DNA from 3 places in the Micromonospora sp. CNZ303 genome. Region 2 is predicted to be linked to each of the others. Evidence: riboswitches for the same ligand, from Rfam matches in the RefSeq annotation. Region 2 holds a riboswitch; each other region holds the start of a gene.
The links. Region 2 has a riboswitch for cyclic di-AMP ahead of EV374_RS04545 (VldE C-terminal domain-containing protein). Riboswitches for the same ligand answer to the same signal wherever they lie in the genome.
Positions count from the first base shown of each region.

Region 1 (3,269 bases), on a different contig from region 2:
GTTCCAGTACGGTCCCGGGTCCCAGTGCATGCCGCGCACGTTCGCGGCGACGGTGCCGGGGACGTTGTCGTGCCCGATGATGTGGTTGCGGTCCAGCGGGATGTTGTGCGCCCGCGCCAGGTGGCGGACCAGCTTGGCGGAGGTGCGGTACATCGCCTCGGTGTACCAGGTGCCGTGCCCGGCGAAGCCCTCGTGTTCGAGGCCGATGGACTTGGCGTTCACGTACCAGTTGCCGGCGTGCCAGCCGACGTTCTTGGTCTTGATGTGCTGGGCGATGTGCCCGTCCACCGAGCGCAGGGTGTAGTGCCAACCCACCCGCTTCGGGTCCTTGACCAGGTTGACGCTGGGGCCGAAGTAGCCCTCGGTGTCGTGGATGACGATGTACTCGATCTTCTGCTGGGTGGGACGGTTGCCCAGGTCGTGGTTGCCGTAGTCGCCCAGGGTGGGGCCGTAGTTCTCGTACGGCGCCGGGATCCACTCGCAGGAGATGTCGCTCGGGCACTCCAGCCCGTCCGGCCGGGCGAGCTTGCGCAGGTTCAGCCGGTCCAGCCAGGAGCGGTTCGGCTGCACCGCCCGGCCGGCCAGCGTGACCCGCTGCCCGTCGTCGGTCACCCGGCTGTCGCCCGTGGCGATGGTGGCGTACACCTCGTTGGCGAAGGCCGCCGCGGCGTCGGCGCTGTCCGCGCCGGAGTACCGGGCCACCGCGCCGTACCAGGCCGCCGGGTCGGTGTCGGCGCCGACCGGGGCGCCGATCTCCTTCTGGTACGCGGCCAGCAGCGCCGCGCCACCCCGGATGTTCGCCGTGACGTCCGTCCGCAGCGACTCCTCGCTGGCGCCGGTCAGCTCGGCGGCGGCGTCGACGGTCCGCAGCGCGGCCTCGGCGGGAGGCGACGCGGCCGGCGTCTCGTGGGCCTCGGCCAGGGACGGGCGGGACTCGTCGCCGCGCGGGTCCTCGGTGCCCTCGTCGTGGTGCGTGCCGCCGGCGAGGGCGGTGACGTGCTCGGCGTCGGTGAGGTGCATCGGTCCGTAGCCGCCGCTGGTGCTCGGCGTGCCGGCGTTGGTGTCCCAGCGGGACTGCAGGTAGGAGACCCCGAGCAGGACGCTCTCCGGTACGCCGTACTCGGCGGCCGCGGCGGCGTACTGCTGCTGCCGGTCGTTCACCGGCTCTGCCGCGGCGGCGGACCCGGCGGCGGTGAGCGGCGTCGTCGCCATGGCGGCGGCCACGGCGGCGGCCAGCAGGACGCGTCTGCTCCTCGATGTCGCTGACAGGTGCATCAGACCCCCAGTTCGGACGGGCAAAGGTGGGGTCACCTTCGCCCCGCCCGCCGCCTCTGGTCAATACCTTTCCGTTAGACACTTCAAAAGGAAGAAAATCTTCGTCGCCCGGGTTGCGGATCCGCCCGGCTCCCGATGGGTACGGAGTGTCACCGCCCGTAGGGTTGCGGATCGATAACGGTCGTCTCTACTCTGGTCATTCGTCGGCCGGTGACACTCCGTCCAACCAGGGCGGTGACGGTCCGACACCGCCGAGTCGCTCCCGAGCGAGCCGGGGACCCAGGTTCCCCGGGGTGAATCCGCAGTCCTGCGGTAGGGCGCCCCTTCCCGCCCGAACCCGTCAGCTAACCCGGTAGGCGGTACGGAAGAAGGAGTACTGAGCCCGGTGGCACACCATGCCCCGCGGCCACCGTCGGCCCGGTCGGCCCTCGCCGACCCGATGACGGCTGCGCCGCGCCCACGCTGGTACCGCTGCACCACCGCCCTCGCCGCCCTCGCCGCGTTCGCCGTCGTCCTGACCGGCGGCGCCACGGCGGCCCACGCCGAACCGACGGTCGCCGAGATCGAGCGGCAGATCGACGAGGACTGGAACAAGCTCGAACCGATCATCGAACGGCACAACGCCACCCGCCAGGACCTGACCGCCAGGCGGAAGCAGGCCGACGCGCTCGCCGCGCAGATCGGGCCGCTGGAGAAGCAGGTCGACCAGGCGATGGAGAAGGTGGGCGCGCTGGCGGCCCGCGCCTACAAGGGCGAGAACGTCTCCGCCGTCAACGCCCTGCTGGGCAGCCGCTCACCGAGCGAGATGATCGGGCAGCTCGAACTGCTCGACCAGTTCGCCCAGCACCAGCAGCAGGACGTGCGGCAGGTCGCCGAGCTGCGCGACCGGCTGGCCGCCAAAAAGGCGCCCCTGGACGAGATGGTCGTCCAGCTCAGCCGCACCGAGGCCCAGCTCGCGGCGAAGAAGAAGCAGATCAACGCCGAGATCGACCGGTTGCAGAAGCTGCGGCTGCGGGTCTACGGCAACGGCGGCGGCGGGCCGCTGCGTCCCGCCCCCTGTCCGGCCGGCTATCCCGGCGGCCCGGCCGGCACCGCCGTGAAGTTCGCCTGCGCGCAGATTGGCAAGCCCTACGTCTGGGGCGCCGAGGGGCCGAACTCGTACGACTGCTCCGGCCTGATGCTCGCCGCCTGGGCGAAGGCGGGGGTGTCGCTGCCGCACAACGCCGCGCAGCAGCGCCGGGCCACCGCGTCCGTCAGCCGGGGCGAGCTGCGCCCGGGTGACCTCGTCTTCTACTACAGCGACCTGCACCACGTCGGCATGTACGTCGGCGGGGGCTGGGTGGTGCACGCCTCCCGCGCCGGGGTGCCGATCAAGATGAAGAAGGTCGACGACGGCCCGATCCACAGTTACGGCCGCCCCGGCTGAGGCGCGCGGAGGGCCCCTGCCCGGCGGGGGCCCTCCGCGCGCCCACGGGGTCGGGTCAGCGCGTCGGCCAGGTGCGCCAGTGCTGCCAGGAGCGGCTCGGGGTCGGGCCGCGCTGCCCCTGGTAGCGCGAGCCGTAGACGGCCGAGCCGTACGGGTGCTGCGCCGGCGACGAGAGCCGGAAGATGCAGAGCTGGCCGATCTTCATGCCCGGCCAGAGGGTGATCGGCAGGTTGGCCACGTTGGACAGTTCGAGGGTCACGTGACCGGAGAAGCCCGGATCGATGAAGCCCGCCGTGGAGTGGGTGAGCAGGCCCAGTCGGCCCAGTGAGCTCTTCCCCTCCAGGCGGCCGGCGAGCTGGTCGCCGAGCGTGATCACCTCAAGCGTCGAGGCGAGCACGAACTCGCCCGGATGCAGCACGTACGGCTCGCCGTCGGGCACCTCGACCATCGACGTGAGGTCGTCCTGCTGCTGCGCGGGGTCGATGTGGGTGTAGAGGTGGTTGTTGAAGACCCGGAAGAGCTTGTCCAGGCGTACGTCGATGCTGGACGGTTGCACCAGCGCGGGCTC
Region 1 is NZ_SLVT01000007.1:144,947-148,215, reverse strand. It holds gene EV374_RS13825 (peptidoglycan recognition protein family protein) at 1-1,275, opposite strand, end outside; cyclic di-AMP (ydaO/yuaA leader) riboswitch at 1,515-1,648, shown strand; gene EV374_RS13820 (C40 family peptidase) at 1,661-2,701, shown strand; gene dcd (dCTP deaminase) at 2,757-3,269, opposite strand, start outside.
Region 1: another riboswitch for cyclic di-AMP. It lies ahead of EV374_RS13820 (C40 family peptidase); the one in region 2 lies ahead of EV374_RS04545 (VldE C-terminal domain-containing protein).

Region 2 (3,269 bases):
GCCACCCCAACCAGGACGCCGGGCACCGCGCCGCAGTCGCCGACGGGCAGCACCCCTTCGCGGTGATCGTCGGTTGCTCCGACTCCCGGCTCGCCGCCGAGATCATCTTCGACCGCGGGCTCGGTGACCTCTTCGTGGTCCGCACCGCCGGTCACACCATCGGTCCCGAGGTGCTGGGCAGCGTGGAGTACGCCGTCACGGTCCTGGGCACGCCGCTGGTGGTGGTGCTCGGTCACGACTCCTGCGGGGCCGTCCAGGCGGCGCGTGCGGCGGACGCCACCGGCACCCCGCCGGTCGGGCACCTGTGCGCGGTGGTGGACGCCGTGGTGCCCAGCCTGCGCCGGGCCGCCGCCGAGGGCGTGCACGACATCGACGGCATCGTCGACATCCACATCGCGCACACCGTCGAGGCGATGCTGGGCCGCTCCGCCGTCCTCGCCGCGGAGGTGGCCGCCGGCCGCTGCGGGGTGGTCGGCATGTCGTACCGGCTGACCGCCGGCGAGGTGCGGACGGTGGCCGAGGTGCCCGCCCGTACGGCCGACGCGCCGGAGGCGGCGGCCAGCGCCGCGCTCGCCTGACTCCGTTCGCCCGTCACCGTCGTGGCGGGCCCGCACGACGACAGAGGGCCGCTCCCGCGTCCGGCGGGGCGGCCCTCTGTGTACGTGTGGTCCCGGCTAGAGCAGTGACACGTGGACGTGGTCGGTGTGGTTCGACGGGCCGCTGTAGGAACTCCAGCCGGTCGCCGGGAACCAGATCTGCCGATTCCAGATCACGTAGTAGATGCCGAGCCGGTCGGCGTTGCGGACCAGGAACGCGGTCAGGTTGTTGCCGTACATGTAGGTGTCGTCGTTGTGCCAGGGGGAGAAGCCGCTCCTCTGCAGCGACCAGTCGCAGGCCCGGCCCTTCGGATGCTCGTACGGCCCGCCGGGGCGGTAACAGCCGACGAACCGGTTGAAGCCGGCCCGCTTGACCTCCTTGTACATGTGTAGGGTGCGCGCGGTGATGCGGCCGGAGGTGGTGGGGTCGTCCTCGGTGGCTGACAGCGGGGTCCAGTCGCCGTCGGCCGTCCGCCCCGGCGCGATTCTCGCCACCGGCGAGGTGGCGACCACCTTGCCACTGGTCAGTCCTCTGCCGCCGACCAGCGCGAGCGCCTTCTCCGCCTCCCGCTTGCCGCGCGCCATCTCGTTCGTCAGCTTCTGCTGTTCGCGGACCTCGGTGTCGAGCGCCAGCTTGGCCTGCTCGGCGCGGTCCTTGACCGCGTTCACCTCGGCGAGCTTCTTGGAGTTGACCAGGTTGAGCTCGTCGAGGGCGGCGGCGCGCTTGACGAACGAGTCGGGGCTGGCGGTGTCCAGCAGCATGGACACCGCGCCGATCCGCCCGGTGCGGTAGGACTGGGCGGCGATCTGGCTGACCTGGGGGGCCAGCGCGTTCAGTTCGGCCTGCGCCCGGGAGACCTCCAGCGCCAGTTCGAGCTGGCGCTTCTTCGAATTGGCCAGCTTCGCCTTGGCCTGCACGTAGGACCTGTTCCGGGCCTCGATGAGGTCGTCGAGCAGCTTGGGCTCGTCGTCCCCGTGCCCGGAGGGCTTGGGCGGGGTGGGCGCGGCCGCCGCCGGGAGAGGCCCGGCGAAGACCGCCAGGGCGGCGAGTACGGCCACCACGGGCGTCAACCAGCGGCGTAGGGGTGCCGTCACAGTTTTCCCTTCCGTCGACCGCCGACCGGGTTAGCTGACGGGTTCGGGGCGGAAGTGGCCCCTACCGCTGTCGCGGATTCACCCCACGTACCTGGGTCCCCGGTTCGCCTCGCGGCGATTGGGCGGCGGCACCGCAGGCGCCGCTGCGCGCCTTCGGCGGTGACCGGCAGCGAGGTTACCCGAGAACGCTCCCGGGGATCTACGTCCCTAAGCCGACTAAATGCGTTATTTCGTAATGGCGGACGGTGACCAGTGACGCGTTTATCAGGACGAACGTCCTGTTCGGTCACGCTGAGGAGCGTCACCATGCGGTGTCCGTACTTCTGCTCCCGTCGGGCCACCCGGCGGGAGCGGCGGACGGCGTGTCCCCACGCGGCCCGCTGAGGGCCTCCAACGCCTCGGACCGGTCGGCCGCCGGCCGGGGCGTCGGCGCGGGCGCGGTGGCGGCGCGGTCGGTGGCGTCCCCGCCGCGGCGGCCGGCCGTGGTCACCAGGGCCGCCAGCGCGGTGGTCAGCGGCACGGCGGCGATCAGGCCCAGGGTGGCGACCGCGCTGCGGACGATCTCCTGGGCGAGGAACTCGCTGGTGAGGAGTTGGGTCACCGCCCGCGAGTCGGCGGTCAGCAGGAGCAGCACCGGCAGGGAGGCGCCCGCGTACGCCAGCACGATGGTGTTCACCGTCGAGGCGATGTGCGCCCGGCCGACCCGGGTCGCCGCCCGGTAGAGCTGCGTCCGGGACAGCCCGGGGTTGGCGTGCGCCAGCTCGGTGACCGTGGCGGCCTGGGTCACCGTGACGTCGTCCAGCACGCCGAGGGAGCCGATGATGATGCCGGCCAGCAGCAGCCCGTGCAGGTCGACGTCGGCCTGGTACATCGACAGGGTGGTGGCGTCCTCGGAGCCGAACCCGGTCAGGTGGGTCGCGGCGGTGGCGATCGTGCCGAGGACCCCGGTCAGCACCAGGCTGCCCAGCGTGCCGAGCACGGCGACCGAGGTCTGCGCCGTCACGCCGTGGGTCAGGTAGAGCACCACGAACATGATCAGAGCGGCGCCGACGACCGCGACCAGCAGGGGCGGGTTCCCGGCGCTGATGCCCGGCAGCACGAATGTCAGCAGGATGGCGAAGCTCGCCGCCAGGCCGCCCAGCGCGGCCAGCCCGCGCCACCGCCCGAAGGCGACGATGGCGGCCGCGAAGAGGGCCACCAGCCAGACCAGCGGCTTGCCGCGCTGGTGCTCGGAGATGTTGTAGGTGCTGGCCGTGGGATCGGCGGGGTCGGTGAGCTCGACCAGGATGATCTCGTCGTCCACGGCGACGGTCGGCGCGCCGGGGCCCGCGGGCACCGGCGTCTCCACCTGCTGGCCGGCGTCAGGGCCGTCCTGCACCCGTACGGTGACCGTGCCGCAGGGGCCCTGCGGCGCGTCGGGGCTCCCCTCCGGGGCCTCCGGGGCGGGCGGGCACGGCTCCGTCACCACCCGCGTCACCGTGCCGTGGTACCGGGGCGCGTCGGTGCCGGTCGCCGGATCGGGCGCGTCCCACGGCCACAGCACCAGGGCGGCGATCAGCGTGGCGACGAAGAGGGGCA
Region 2 is NZ_SLVT01000002.1:269,066-272,334, reverse strand. It holds gene EV374_RS04550 (carbonic anhydrase) at 1-578, shown strand, start outside; gene EV374_RS04545 (VldE C-terminal domain-containing protein) at 675-1,691, opposite strand; cyclic di-AMP (ydaO/yuaA leader) riboswitch at 1,695-1,826, opposite strand; gene EV374_RS04540 (YibE/F family protein) at 1,993-3,269, opposite strand, start outside.

Region 3 (3,269 bases), on a different contig from region 2:
CCGGAGCCGCTACCTGGGCGACTTCCCCGCCGAGTCGTACGCCGAGGCGTTCCTGGAGGCCGCACGGCGCCAGCTCGACGAGCGCGGGAAGACGCCCGCCCCGCGCACGGGCGGCGCGACCGGCCTGCCGCTCGACCCGGACGAGGCGACCCTCTCCCCCGCCACCTGACGCCCCGGCAGCCAGGCACAGCGGTCGCGACGGCGGACCTCCGGGCCGGCCGGCGCGCCGTCAGCGGTACGGCTCGACGAGGTCCAGGACCGCCTCGGGGGCCTCGACGTGGGCGTTGTGCCCGAGGCCGGGCAGGACCGCCACCGGCACCCCCAGCTCCGTGAGCTGGGCGTCGGTGACCATGGGGTCGTGCTCGCCGCGGGCCAGCAGCACGGGCACGTCGGTCGCCGCCAGCAGGGCGGGCAGGTCCGGCGCGCCCACGCCGAACGCGGCCGCGTCCATCGCCAGCCGCCAGCGGCCGTCGACCTGCCGCAGCCCCGCCTGCACGACGGGGTGGTCCGGGGCGAAGAGCCCGGTCAGGCCGGCCACCCGCAGGTAGCGGCGGGCCGCCTCGTCCCGGCTGGCGAACCAGGTCACCGGCCGGGCCGCCAACTCACCCGCCTTGGCCAGCTCCGCCGGCGACCAGACGGCCTTGATGCCGAGCCCGACGACGGCGTCGACGGGCAGCCCGGCACCCCGGGCGGCCAGCGCCAGCCCGACCACCCCGCCGAGGGAGTGCCCCAGCACGACGAGCCGGTCCCCCGCCGCGAGCCCCGCGGCGATCCGCGCGGCCAGCCCCGGGAAGGAGTACTCCGGCAGCGGCGGCGACCAGCCGTGGCCGGCGAGGTCCGGCGCCAGCCACCGCCCCGCCCACCGGCGCTCCAGCAGCGGCGCCCAGGGCAGCCACACGTCGCCGGTCGCGCCCATGCCGTGCAGGAGCAGGAGCACCCGCCGGCCGTCCCGGTCACCCGACTCATCGACCATGGGCGCAGTGTGCCACCCGTCGGACGCCGCGGGCGAGGGCCGTGACCCGGACACGACATCGGGCGCCGACCCCCCGGGTGGGGAGCCGACGCCCGAGGACGTCGCTCAGGCGGAGTAGCCGCGGGTGGCGGCCCAGTTCGCCAGGGCGATGGTGCTGATCCAGTACGACGCGGTCGCCGGGTTCGCCGAGTCGGCGATCTTCACCAGCCGCCCCTCGTCCTGGTAGCCGACCACCGCGACGTAGTGGCCGCCGGGGAAGGAGTGCCAGCCGCCGTCGGTGTCCGTGGCGCTGCCGGCGACGTTGACCACGACGCCCCGCCCGTCGGCGATGGCCGCGACGACATCGGCCTGGAGCCGGTCCATCTGGGCCGGGGTGGCGGCGCCACCGGGGATCATCCGGGTCCGGTACGGGTCACCCTTCACCGTCGCGTTCAGCACGCGGGTGGTGTCCTGGGCCGAGTCGGTGCCCATCTGGTCGGTGCCCAGCTGGGCGCCGAGGGCGTCCTGGCTGCGCGCGATGCCGGCGGCGCTGAGGGCGTGCCGGACGGCCGCCGGACCACAGTTGTAGAAGGTGGTCTGGGCCTGGTAGTCGTAGTCCAGGCTCTTGGCGGCCGGAGGCTTCGGCGGCGCCGGCTTGCGGGTCAGATCCGGGTCCGGGGCGGCGCTGGACGCGCTGGCCGACGGGGCGGCGCTGGACGCGGCCGGGGCGGCGCTGGACGGGGCGGGCGCGACCCGGGCCTGGCTGCGCGAGGCCGCGGCGTCGTCCCGCAGTTCGGTGGCGGCCACCGGGGCCTGCGCGGCGGCGGGGGCCTCGTCGGCTCCGGCCAGCAGCGCGCCTGTGCCCGACGCCAGCACGAGCGCCGCGGCGGACGCGGCGGCCAGCTGGTACGGACGCTCGGACGTGAGGCGACGCAGCTGTCGCTTGAGGTGGTGCTTCACGGTTTCCTCCACGGGCTCAGGGGTGAGCGGCCGTCGGTCCGCGCCGAGGGCAGGGCGGACCGACCGCGCGGACGGGCGTCCGGGCGGGTGGTGGACCACTCAGGGGATGCGCCCGGGACGCCGGGCGACGGACGGTGACCGGTGGGTCAGCTCATGACCTGCGGGCGGACGAGCGCGGTCACCGTGGCGCCGTGGAGACGGCGGCACAACCGAGGGGTGTACGGGTGTGGCATGAAGATGGAACTCCTTCCGACACCGCCGACCGGGTTAGCTGACGGATTCGGGCGGGAAGAACGCCCTACCACGGGCCCACGGCCCACGGATTCACCCCAACGAGCACTGGGTCCCCGGTTCGTCGTTCACGATTAGGCGGGTCGGCGCGGCGTCGCCTCTGGCGATCGGGTACCGCACCGGACGCGCCGACATTACTGGCCGGCCCGCGCCCTGCCAACCCCGTCCCACCTGCCTAAACCTTGATCCGGAAACAATTTTTGCGGGCACTTCGCCACTGACGCGACTCAATGGGACGACCGCTTCTGCGCGCACCTTGAGGCGACAACGGGACAAGTGGCCGACATCGGCGCCGAAACCCCGGCAGGAATCGACCGGGCCGCGCCCGATGACCGGTTCGCCGACGTGGTGACCGGCGTCACCGAAACGGTCGGGATTTTCGTCGCCCGGGCTCTCCGGCCGCCGGGGCGCTCAGTGCGAGTCGGCGTACGTCGGTCGGTGGCCGTCCTGCGGGTCGGCGGCCCGGGGGCGCGGCACGGCGCTGCCCCCGTCCGCCGGCGCCGCCCCGGGGCCGCCGGGGCCCTTCCCGGCGCCGTCCCCGTCCCGCGGCGTCCGGGCCGGCCTGCGCGGGGTGAGCAGCCGCATCATCGGCGTCTCGACGAGACGGTGCAACAGCCCGGCCAGGGCCAGGTTGACCAGCAGGAAGCCGAGCACCACCGCCAACCCCCACCAGCCGGTGAAGCCGACGCCCCAGTCGCCGGTGAGCCGCAGGACGGTGATCATCACGAGGACGTGCACCAGATAGAAGGCGAAGGAGACCTCGCCCAGCCAGACCATCGGCCGGGACCGCCACGGTGAGCGCCGCCCGCGCACGTCCGCGTCCGCCGCCGCGGCGATGACCAGGATGTACGCCACCGAGAGCAGCGCCGCCCACAGTTCGGCGCGGACCCACTGCGCGGCGACCACCCAGGTCGCCACGAAGACCAGGCTGGCCAGCGGCAGGCCCGGCCCGCGCCATCGGCCACGCCGCATCAGCTCGGCGGCGGCCACGCCCATCCAGAACTCCAGCGACCGCACCGGCGGGAAGACCTGGGTGAACCACCAGCGGCTCTCCTCGGGCACCAGC
Region 3 is NZ_SLVT01000008.1:118,147-121,415, reverse strand. It holds gene EV374_RS15110 (CDP-glycerol glycerophosphotransferase family protein) at 1-169, shown strand, start outside; gene EV374_RS15105 (alpha/beta fold hydrolase) at 230-973, opposite strand; gene EV374_RS15100 (C39 family peptidase) at 1,079-1,924, opposite strand; cyclic di-AMP (ydaO/yuaA leader) riboswitch at 2,154-2,294, opposite strand; gene EV374_RS15095 (acyltransferase family protein) at 2,615-3,269, opposite strand, start outside.
Region 3: another riboswitch for cyclic di-AMP. It lies ahead of EV374_RS15100 (C39 family peptidase); the one in region 2 lies ahead of EV374_RS04545 (VldE C-terminal domain-containing protein).